DNA from 2 places in the Streptomyces sp. NPDC058274 genome. Region 1 is predicted to be linked to the other one. Evidence: predicted binding sites of a transcription regulator. Region 1 holds the regulator's gene; the other holds the start of a gene.
What was found. Region 1 encodes HrcA, which represses chaperone genes, less so after heat shock. Its sites were predicted from a motif close to TTNGCACTCNGNNNNNCNGAGTGCNAA; they were not measured.
Positions count from the first base shown of each region.

Region 2: groES (co-chaperone GroES) is a predicted target of HrcA. The motif match lies at 1,869-1,895, and genes of this name have one in related genera.

Region 1 is NZ_JBHVXW010000006.1:378,702-383,634, forward strand. It holds gene ACFVYF_RS15830 (DUF3097 domain-containing protein) at 1-609, opposite strand, end outside; gene ACFVYF_RS15835 (MBL fold metallo-hydrolase) at 655-1,395, opposite strand; gene hrcA (heat-inducible transcriptional repressor HrcA) at 1,600-2,616, shown strand; gene dnaJ (molecular chaperone DnaJ) at 2,617-3,753, shown strand; gene ACFVYF_RS15850 (nitronate monooxygenase) at 3,854-4,933, shown strand, end outside.
Region 2 is NZ_JBHVXW010000024.1:11,244-16,176, reverse strand. It holds gene ACFVYF_RS33250 (polysaccharide deacetylase family protein) at 1-871, shown strand, start outside; gene ACFVYF_RS33245 (polysaccharide deacetylase family protein) at 918-1,706, shown strand; gene groES (co-chaperone GroES) at 2,040-2,348, shown strand; gene groL (chaperonin GroEL) at 2,460-4,088, shown strand; gene ACFVYF_RS33230 (SDR family NAD(P)-dependent oxidoreductase) at 4,188-4,933, opposite strand, start outside.

The sequences.
Region 1 (4,933 bases):
GACGGACGACGGCTTCACGGCCTCCCAGATGTCGATGTACGGGTGACCGACGACGAGCGCGTGCTCGCTGGTGACGGCAGCCGCGATGCGGGACTCCTTCGAGCCGGGGACGAGATGGTCGACGAGGACGCCGAGCCGCGCGTCGGGACCGGGCGAGAAGCCGTCGACGATCGAGGGAAGGTCGTCGACGCCCTCCAGGTACTCGACGACGACACCCTCGATGCGCAGGTCGTCGCCCCAGACCCGCTCGACGAGCTCGGCGTCGTGCCGGCCCTCCACGTAGATGCGCCCGGCCCGGGCCACCCGGGCGCGCGCGCCGGGCACGGCGACCGAACCGGATGCCGTACGGGTGGGACGTACCGAAATGGCGGACGGGCGGACGAGGGTGACCACCCTGCCCTCCAGGAGGAAGCCGCGCGGCTCCAGCGGGAACACCCGGTGCTTGCCGAAGCGGTCCTCCAGCGTCACCGTGCCCGCCTCGCAGCGGATCACCGCGCCGCAGAAGCCGGTGCCGGGCTCCTCGACCACGAGCCCGGGCTCCGCCGGGACCTCGGGCGCGGGCTTGGGCTTCTTCCACGGGGGCGTGAGGTCCGGAGAGTACTGGCGCATTCGGATGACGATAGGAGAAGGCGGACCGCGGCGCCGTACGGCCTTCTACGACACGCCGAAGCGCGTCGCCAGCGCGTCCCGCTGGGCCCGGACAAACGCCGCATTCACCGCGCCCCCGTGCCCGGGCACGTACACCGCGTCCTCGCCGCCCAGACCGAGCAGCCGGTCCAGGGCGGCCGGCCAGCGGGCGGGAACGGCGTCCGGTCCGGCCTGGGGCTCGCCGGACTCCTCCACCAGGTCGCCGCAGAAGACGATTTCCGGACAGTCGGCGCCCGGCACCAGCACCACCAGGTCGTGACGGGTGTGGCCGGGACCCACGTTCGCCAGCAGGACTTGTACGCCGCCGCCGAGATCCAGGGTCCACTCGCCGGACACGGAGTGGTCCGGGCGGGCGAGCAGCCGCGCGGCCTCGGCCGCCTCGTCCGGGTCGAGACCGCCTCGCACGGCGTCCGCCCGGAGCTCCTCGCGGCCCGACGCCGAGGTGAGGGCGGTGTCCACGCCCACCGCGCCGAACACCTCCACCTCGGCGAAGGCGCTCGTGCCGAAGACGTGGTCGAAATGGGGATGCGTGAGCGCGAGATGGGTCACACGGCACCGGGTGCCGAGGAGCCGTTGCGCCGCGGCACGCAACCGTGCGCCTTCGGCCCGGCTCGACCCCGCGTCGATCATGAGGGCCGCGCCCTCGCCCACCACGAGCCCGGCGGTGCAGTCCCAGACCGGCAGGCGCCGCCGCCCCACGCGGGGTGCGAGTTCCTCCCACCCCAGCTCTTCCCAAGTCAGCTTCATACCGTGACGCTAACGGCGGGGCAGTGCGACGGCACGACATCACAGGACACGTCCGTACACGCGGCGCGGTGTCCTGGGGCCGCCCTTGCCGGGGCCGTACCTCCCCGCCGTACACTGGCTCGGGGAACGCTGGCACTCGCACGCGCTGAGTGCCAGGACGAAGGTCCACGCAGACCACGGTGCCGACTTCAGGAGGTGTGCGCGATGCTCAGTGAACGCAGGCTGGAAGTGCTGCGCGCCATCGTCCAGGACTATGTCGGGACCGAGGAGCCGGTCGGCTCCAAGGCGCTGACCGAGCGGCACCGGCTGGGCGTCTCCCCGGCCACCGTCCGCAACGACATGGCGGCCCTGGAGGACGAGGGGTACATCGCGCAGCCGCACACCAGCGCAGGGCGCATCCCCACCGACAAGGGCTACCGGCTCTTCGTCGACAAGCTGGCCGGCGTCAAGCCGATGACGGCGCCCGAGCGCCGCGCCATCCAGAACTTCCTCGACGGAGCCGTCGACCTGGACGACGTCGTGGGCCGCACGGTGCGGCTGCTCGCGCAGCTGACCCGGCAGGTCGCCGTCGTTCAGTACCCCTCGCTGACCCGCTCGACCGTGCGGCACGTGGAGTTGCTCTCGCTCGCCCCCGCGCGCGTGATGCTCGTGCTCATCACGGACACCGGCCGGGTCGAGCAGCGGATGATCGACTGCCCGGCGCCCTTCGGCGAGACGTCATTGGCGGATCTGCGCGCGCGGCTCAACAGCCGGATCGCGGGCCGCCGTTTCGCGGATGTGCCGCAATTGGTGCAGGATCTTCCGGACGCCTTCGAGACGGAGGACCGGGGTACGGTCGCGACGGTGCTCTCCACCCTGCTGGAGGCACTCGTCGAGGAGAACGAGGAGCGGCTGATGATCGGCGGGACCGCCAATCTCACCCGCTTCGGACATGACTTTCCCCTCACCATCCGGCCGGTCCTCGAGGCTCTCGAGGAGCAGGTCGTGCTCCTCAAGTTGCTTGGGGAGTCGACGGATTCGGGCATGACCGTACGGATCGGTCACGAGAACGTCCACGAGGGACTCAACTCCACGTCCGTGGTCTCGGTCGGCTACGGTTCGGGCGTCGAAGCAGTAGCGAAACTTGGCGTGGTCGGACCGACCCGCATGGATTATCCGGGAACGATGGGAGCGGTACGCGCAGTGGCACGGTACGTCGGACAGATCCTGGCGGAGTCGTAAGTGGCCACGGACTACTACGCCGTACTCGGCGTGCGCCGCGACGCTTCCCAGGACGAGATCAAGAAGGCGTTCCGGAGGCTCGCGCGCGAGCTGCATCCGGACGTCAATCCCGATCCGAAGACGCAGGAGCGCTTCAAGGAGATCAACGCCGCCTACGAGGTGCTGTCGGACCCGCAGAAGAAGCAGGTCTACGACCTCGGCGGCGACCCGCTCTCGCAGAGCGGCGGCGCGGGTGCGGGCGGCTTCGGCGCCGGCGGGTTCGGGAACTTCTCGGACATCATGGACGCGTTCTTCGGCACGGCGTCGCAGCGTGGCCCGCGGTCGCGCACGCGCCGTGGCCAGGACGCCATGATCCGGCTGGAGATCGACCTCGACGAGGCCGCCTTCGGCACGACCAAGGACATCCAGGTCGACACGGCCGTGGTGTGCACCACCTGTAGCGGTGAGGGTGCCGCGCCGGGGACCTCCGCGCAGACCTGTGACATGTGCCGCGGTCGCGGTGAGGTGTCCCAGGTGACGCGGTCCTTCCTCGGCCAGGTCATGACGTCCCGCCCCTGCCCCCAGTGCCAGGGTTTCGGGACCGTCGTCCCGACCCCGTGCCCGGAGTGCGCGGGCGACGGGCGTGTGCGTTCCCGGCGGACCCTGACCGTGAAGATCCCGGCCGGTGTGGACAACGGCACGCGGATCCAGCTCGCGGGCGAGGGCGAGGTCGGCCCTGGCGGCGGCCCCGCCGGTGACCTCTACGTCGAGATCCACGAGCTGCCGCACTCGACCTTCCAGCGCCGCGGCGACGATCTGCACTGCACGGTCACGATCCCGATGACCGCGGCCTCCCTCGGCACGAAGGTGCCGCTGGAGACCCTCGACGGTCTGGAGGAGGTCGACATCCGCCCGGGCACCCAGTCCGGCCAGTCGATCCCGCTGCACGGCCGCGGCATCACGCATCTGCGCGGCGGCGGTCGCGGTGACCTCATCGTGCACGTCGAGGTCACCACCCCCACGAAACTCGACCCTGAGCAGGAGCGGCTGCTTCGGGAGCTCGCGGTCCTGCGCGGTGAGGAGCGCCCCACGGGCCAGTTTCAACCTGGGCAGCAGGGACTCTTCTCTCGGCTGAAGGATGCGTTCAACGGGCGCTGAGGCCCGTACGCGGGGGATGCGGAACCAGGACGGCATGGCCGTCCACACCCCCTGAGCGGCCGGATTCGGACTTGTTCGGAGGACGTGACAACATGCCGTCATGTCCTCCGCACTGACCGATCTCTTCCGGTATCCGATCGTGCAGGCCCCCATGGCGGGCGGTGTCTCCGTGCCGCGGCTGGCCGCTGCCGTCTCCGAGGCGGGCGGGCTCGGATTCCTTGCCGGCGGGTACAAGACGGCCGACGGTGTGTACCAGGAGATCAAGCAGCTGCGCGGGCTCACGGGCCGTCCCTTCGGTGTGAACCTCTTCATGCCGCAGCCGGAGTACGCGGACCCCGCGGCCGTGGCGGTGTACGCGCATCAGCTCGCCGGTGAGGCCGCCTGGTACGACACCGAGCTGGGCGACCCGGAGAGCGGACGCGACGACGGCTACGAGGCCAAGCTCGCCGTACTCCTCGACAACCCCGTGCCGGTGGTCTCCTTCCACTTCGGCTGCCCGGCCCCCGAGGTCCTTCAGGCGCTGTCCCGGGCCGGTACCCGGACCGTGGTCACCGCGACCACGGTCGACGAGGCGCTGGCCGTCCAGCGGGCGGGCGCCGACGCGGTGCTCGTGCAGGGCGTGGAGGCGGGCGGCCACCAGGGCACCCACCGCGACATCCCGGAGGTGGACGGCGCCGGCATCGGACTGCTCTCCCTTCTCGCCCAGGTCCGCGAGAGCGTGCACCTCCCGATCGTGGCGGCCGGCGGCATCATGCGCGGCAGCCAGATCGCCGCGGTGCTCGCCGCCGGCGCGAGCGCGGCCCAGCTCGGCACGGCGTTCCTCGCCACCCACGAGTCGGGCGCCCATGCGGTGCACAAGGAGGCGCTGACCAACCCGCTCTTCGTCCGTACGGAACTGACGCGGGCGTTCTCCGGACGCCCGGCCCGCGGCCTGGTCAACCGCTTCCTGCGCGAGCACGGCCCGTACGCGCCCGCCGCGTACCCCGAGATCCACCACCTCACCTCCCCGCTGCGCAAGGCCGCGGCCAAGGCCGGCGACCCGCAGGGCATGGCGCTGTGGGCCGGCCAGGGGCACCGCATGGCCCGCGAACTGCCCGCCGGGCAGCTGGTGGAGGTGCTGGCCGCCGAACTCGAAGCGACGATGACAGCGTTGTCGTCGTTCCCGGCGGGCGGTGCGGCC
Region 2 (4,933 bases), on a different contig from region 1:
GGTCCGGGGCGCCCTCGCCGTGCTCGCGGCCGCCGCTCTCGCCGCTGGCTGCGCCGGCACCGACTCCGGCGTCAAGGGCGCCCACGGACCGCAGGCGCTGCACGCGCCGCCGGCCCGCGCCCTGGACTCGTACGCCTCGAAGCTGCGTGTCGCGCAGGCCGCACGAGTCGCCGCGGCCAAGCGCTGGGGCCTGGCCAAGACCCCGCTGGCCGCGCCGCCCGCCCCGGCGAAGAAGCCGGTGATCGAGGCCCGCAAGGGCTTCGAGGTCGAGGACCAGGACGGGCTGCCCCCTGTCTTCACGACCATCCCCACCAAGGACAAGGTCGTCTTCCTCACCATCGACGACGGCGCCGAGAAGGACCCGGCGTTCCTGAAGATGATGAGCGACCTGAAGATCCCGTACACCGCCTTCCTCAGCGACTACCTCGCCAACGAGAACTACGGCTACTTCAAGAAGATGCAGGCCCGCGGCACCACCCTGAACAACCACACGCTGCACCACCCGTACCTGCCCGGGCTCTCCTACGAGCAGCAGAAGCACGAGATCTGCGGCATGCAGGACGTGATGAGGAAGCAGTTCGGCAAGCGCCCCACGCTCTTCCGGCCGCCGTACGGCAACTTCAACGAGGACACCCTGCGCGCCGCCAAGTCCTGCGGCATCAAGTACGCGCCGATCTGGAACGAAGAGGTCTTCGTCGACCACTGGGAGTACCGCGAGTGGGACCGGTCCCTGCACCCGGGCGACATCGTCCTGACCCACTTCCGGGGCCGTGAGGACTGGAAGGGCACCATGCCCGACATGGTCCGCCGCTTCCTGAAGAAGGTCACGGACGAGGGGTACGCCGTGGCGCGGCTGGAGGACTACCTGTGAGGGTGGCCGTACGCCCTGCCCCGGACGCGGGACCGGAGCGCCCCCGGTGACCGCGCGGGCACGCACCCTGCTGGCCGGCCTGCTCGTCTCCGCGCTGCTCGCCGGGGTCACCGGCTGCGCCCAGTCCGTCGACCCGATCGAGCGGCTGGGCAAGAAGGCGGCCGAGCGCGTGCGCACCCACGCGCCGCAGCGGCCGACCGCCGCGACGTACCGCCGCTGGGGGCTGGCCGCCCCGCTCGCCCCGGCCCCCGAACGCCCCGACCGGCGGCCCGCCGTGCCCGGCGCGGGCCCCGGACTGCCACCGGTGGTCGACCACGTCCCCACCCGGGACAAGGTGGTCTTCCTGACGTACGACGACGGAGCCGAGCGGGATCCGCGGTTCATCGACATGGTCCGCGAACTGCGGCTGCCGGTCAGCATGTTCCTCACGGACAGCGTCGTCGGGCCCGGGTACGGACACTTCGCGCAGCTGCGGGCGTTCGGCGCGAGCGTGCAGAACCACACCCTCGACCACACCTCGCTGCGCGGTCTGCCGTACGCCGGCCAGCGTGCCGAGATCTGCGGCCAGCAGGAGAAGCTCAAGCACCGCTTCGGCATCCGCCCCCGGCTGCTCCGCCCCCCGTACGGCACCTACGACACCACCACGCTCCGGGCCGCCGCCGACTGCGGGGTCTCCGCCGTCGTCCTCGGCCGGGACGCCGGCCCCGGCCGGCTGCACCCGGGCGACATCCTCCTCGGCCCCGACGAACCCGACGTCACCGCGACGATGACCCGCCTGCTGCGCCGCATCCAGTCCGAGGGCCTGACGCCCGCTCGCCTCGAGGACTACCTGTAGGAGATCAGCCCGTGCGCCTGGAGGAGTACCTGGGGAATCCAGCCCGTCCGGCGTTTGAGGACGAGGCCGTCCAGGCCGATATCGGGGGTCTGGGGGCAGAGCCCCCAGAGGACGCCCGCCCCCACCCAGGGCACCCATTTCCGCCGCCGCGCCGGCAGGCGTTTGGCACTCCGCTTGACCGAGTGCTAATCGCAGTCATAGTCTCTGGTCTGGCACTCCCCCCTGGAGAGTGCCAATAGCGACGGGCAGGTCCGGCACCCGCGACGACGGATCCACCTGGTCGCCACCTCAGACAGTTAACCCCGTGAGATCTCCGAAGGGGGAGGTCGGATCGTGACGACCACCAGCTCCAAGGTTGCCATCAAGCCGCTCGAGGACCGCATTGTGGTCCAGCCGCTCGACGCCGAGCAGACCACCGCCTCTGGCCTGGTCATCCCGGACACTGCCAAGGAGAAGCCCCAGGAGGGCGTCGTCCTGGCCGTGGGCCCGGGTCGCTTCGAGGACGGTAACCGTCTTCCGCTCGACGTCACCGTCGGCGACGTAGTGCTCTACAGCAAGTACGGCGGCACCGAGGTGAAGTACAACGGCGAGGAGTACCTCGTCCTCTCGGCTCGCGACGTACTCGCGATCATCGAGAAGTAATTCACCCAGTTTTGCAGTGAACTGCGCCCCTGGCCCCCGCGACCTAAGAAGCCGGGCGCTGGGGGCGCAGTTCGTTTCTCCCAAGTTTTCCGAGAGGGCTGAATCGCTCCCATGGCGAAGATCCTGAAGTTCGACGAGGACGCCCGTCGCGCCCTTGAGCGCGGCGTCAACAAGCTTGCCGACACAGTGAAGGTGACGATCGGCCCCAAGGGCCGCAACGTCGTCATCGACAAGAAGTTCGGCGCCCCCACCATCACCAACGACGGCGTCACCATCGCCCGCGAGGTCGAGGTCGAGGACCCGTACGAGAACCTCGGCGCCCAGCTGGTGAAGGAGGTGGCGACCAAGACCAACGACATCGCGGGTGACGGCACCACCACCGCCACCGTGCTGGCCCAGGCGCTCGTCCGCGAGGGCCTGAAGAACGTCGCCGCGGGCGCCTCCCCGGCCCTGCTCAAGAAGGGCATCGACGCCGCGGTCAAGGCCGTGTCCGAGGAGCTCCTCGCGACCGCCCGGCCGATCGACGAGAAGTCCGACATCGCCGCCGTCGCCGGTCTGTCCGCCCAGGACCCGCAGGTCGGCGAGCTCATCGCCGAGGCGATGGACAAGGTCGGCAAGGACGGTGTCATCACCGTCGAGGAGTCCAACACCTTCGGTCTGGAGCTCGACTTCACCGAGGGCATGGCCTTCGACAAGGGCTACCTGTCGCCGTACATGGTGTCCGACCAGGAGCGTATGGAGGCCGTCCTTGACGACCCGTACATCCTCATCCACCAGGGCAAGATCAGCTCCATCCAGGACCTGCTGCCGCTGCTGGAGAAGGTCATCCAGGCCAACGCCTCCAAGCCGCTGCTGATCATCGCCGAGGACGTCGAGGGCGAGGCCCTGTCGACCCTGGTCGTGAACAAGATCCGCGGCACCTTCAACGCCGTCGCGGTGAAGGCCCCCGGCTTCGGTGACCGCCGCAAGGCCATGCTCGGCGACATCGCCACCCTCACCGGTGGTCAGGTCATCGCCGAGGAGGTCGGCCTCAAGCTCGACCAGGTCGGCCTGGACGTGCTGGGCACCGCCCGCCGCGTGACCGTCACCAAGGACGACACCACCATCGTCGACGGTGGCGGCAGCTCCGACGAGGTCCTCGGCCGCGTCAACCAGATCAAGGCCGAGATCGAGAACACCGACTCCGACTGGGACCGCGAGAAGCTCCAGGAGCGCCTCGCGAAGCTGGCCGGCGGCGTGTGCGTGATCAAGGTCGGTGCCGCGACCGAGGTCGAGCTCAAGGAGAAGAAGCACCGTCTGGAGGACGCCATCTCCGCGACCCGCGCCGCGGTCGAGGAGGGCATCGTCTCCGGTGGTGGCTCCGCGCTCGTCCACGCCGTGAAGGTCCTCGAGGGCAACCTCGGCAAGACCGGCGACGAGGCCACGGGTGTCGCGGTCGTCCGCCGCGCCGCCGTCGAGCCGCTGCGCTGGATCGCCGAGAACGCCGGCCTGGAGGGTTACGTCATCACCTCCAAGGTCGCCGAGCTCGACAAGGGCCAGGGCTTCAACGCCGCGACCGGTGAGTACGGCGACCTGGTCAAGGCCGGCGTCATCGACCCGGTCAAGGTCACCCGCTCCGCGCTGGAGAACGCCGCGTCCATCGCCTCCCTGCTGCTGACGACCGAGACCCTGGTCGTCGAGAAGCCGGCGGACGACGAGGGCGAGGCCGGTCACAGCCACGGCCACGGCCACTCGCACTAAGGCCTCAAGGCCGGCAGGCCATGGGGTCGCAGGACCGAAGAAGCCTCCCTTCCCCGGACCGGGGAAGGGAGGCTTCGGCCGTTATCGGCACCGTCGCGCTCACTGCGGGCCGTACTTCCGCCCCGTCTTCGACGTGACCCCGCCGAGCAGCGCCCGCGGAGTCACCTTCACCACGCCCATCAGGGCCTTGTAACGGGGATCCGGGATGGACAGCGACTTGCCGCGGGCCAGATCCGCCAGGGCCGCCGTGACCAGCTTGTCCGCGTCGAGCCACATCCACTTGGGGATGTTGTCCGTGCCCATGCCGGCCCGCTCGTGGAACTCGGTGCGCACGAAACCGGGGCACAGGGCCATCAGGCGTACGCCGCTGCCGGCCAGGTCCTTCGCCGCGCCCTGCGTGAACTGCACGACCCACGCCTTGGACGCGCCGTACGTACCGCGCGGCACGAAGGCGGCGACCGAGGCGACGTTGACGACCCCGCCACGGCCGCGGACACGCATGCTCGCGGTCGCCGCCGAGGTCAGCCGCAGCACCGCCTCGCAGTGCACCTTGAGCATCTTCAGCTCGTCGGCCATCGGTACGTCCAGATAGCGGCCCTTGTTGCCGAAGCCCGCGTTGTTGACCAGCAGGTCGACGGGGTTCCTGGGGTCGGACAGCCGGGCGGCCACGGACTCGATGCCGGCGTCCGTCGCGAGGTCGGCCGTCAGCACCTCCGCCTCGATGCCGTGCCGGTCGTGCAGTTCGGTGGCCTGCTCGCGCAGCCGCTTGGTGTCGCGCGCCACCAGGACGAGGTTGTGGCCGTCCGCCGCCAGCCGCCGCGCGAAGGCAGCGCCGATGCCCGCGG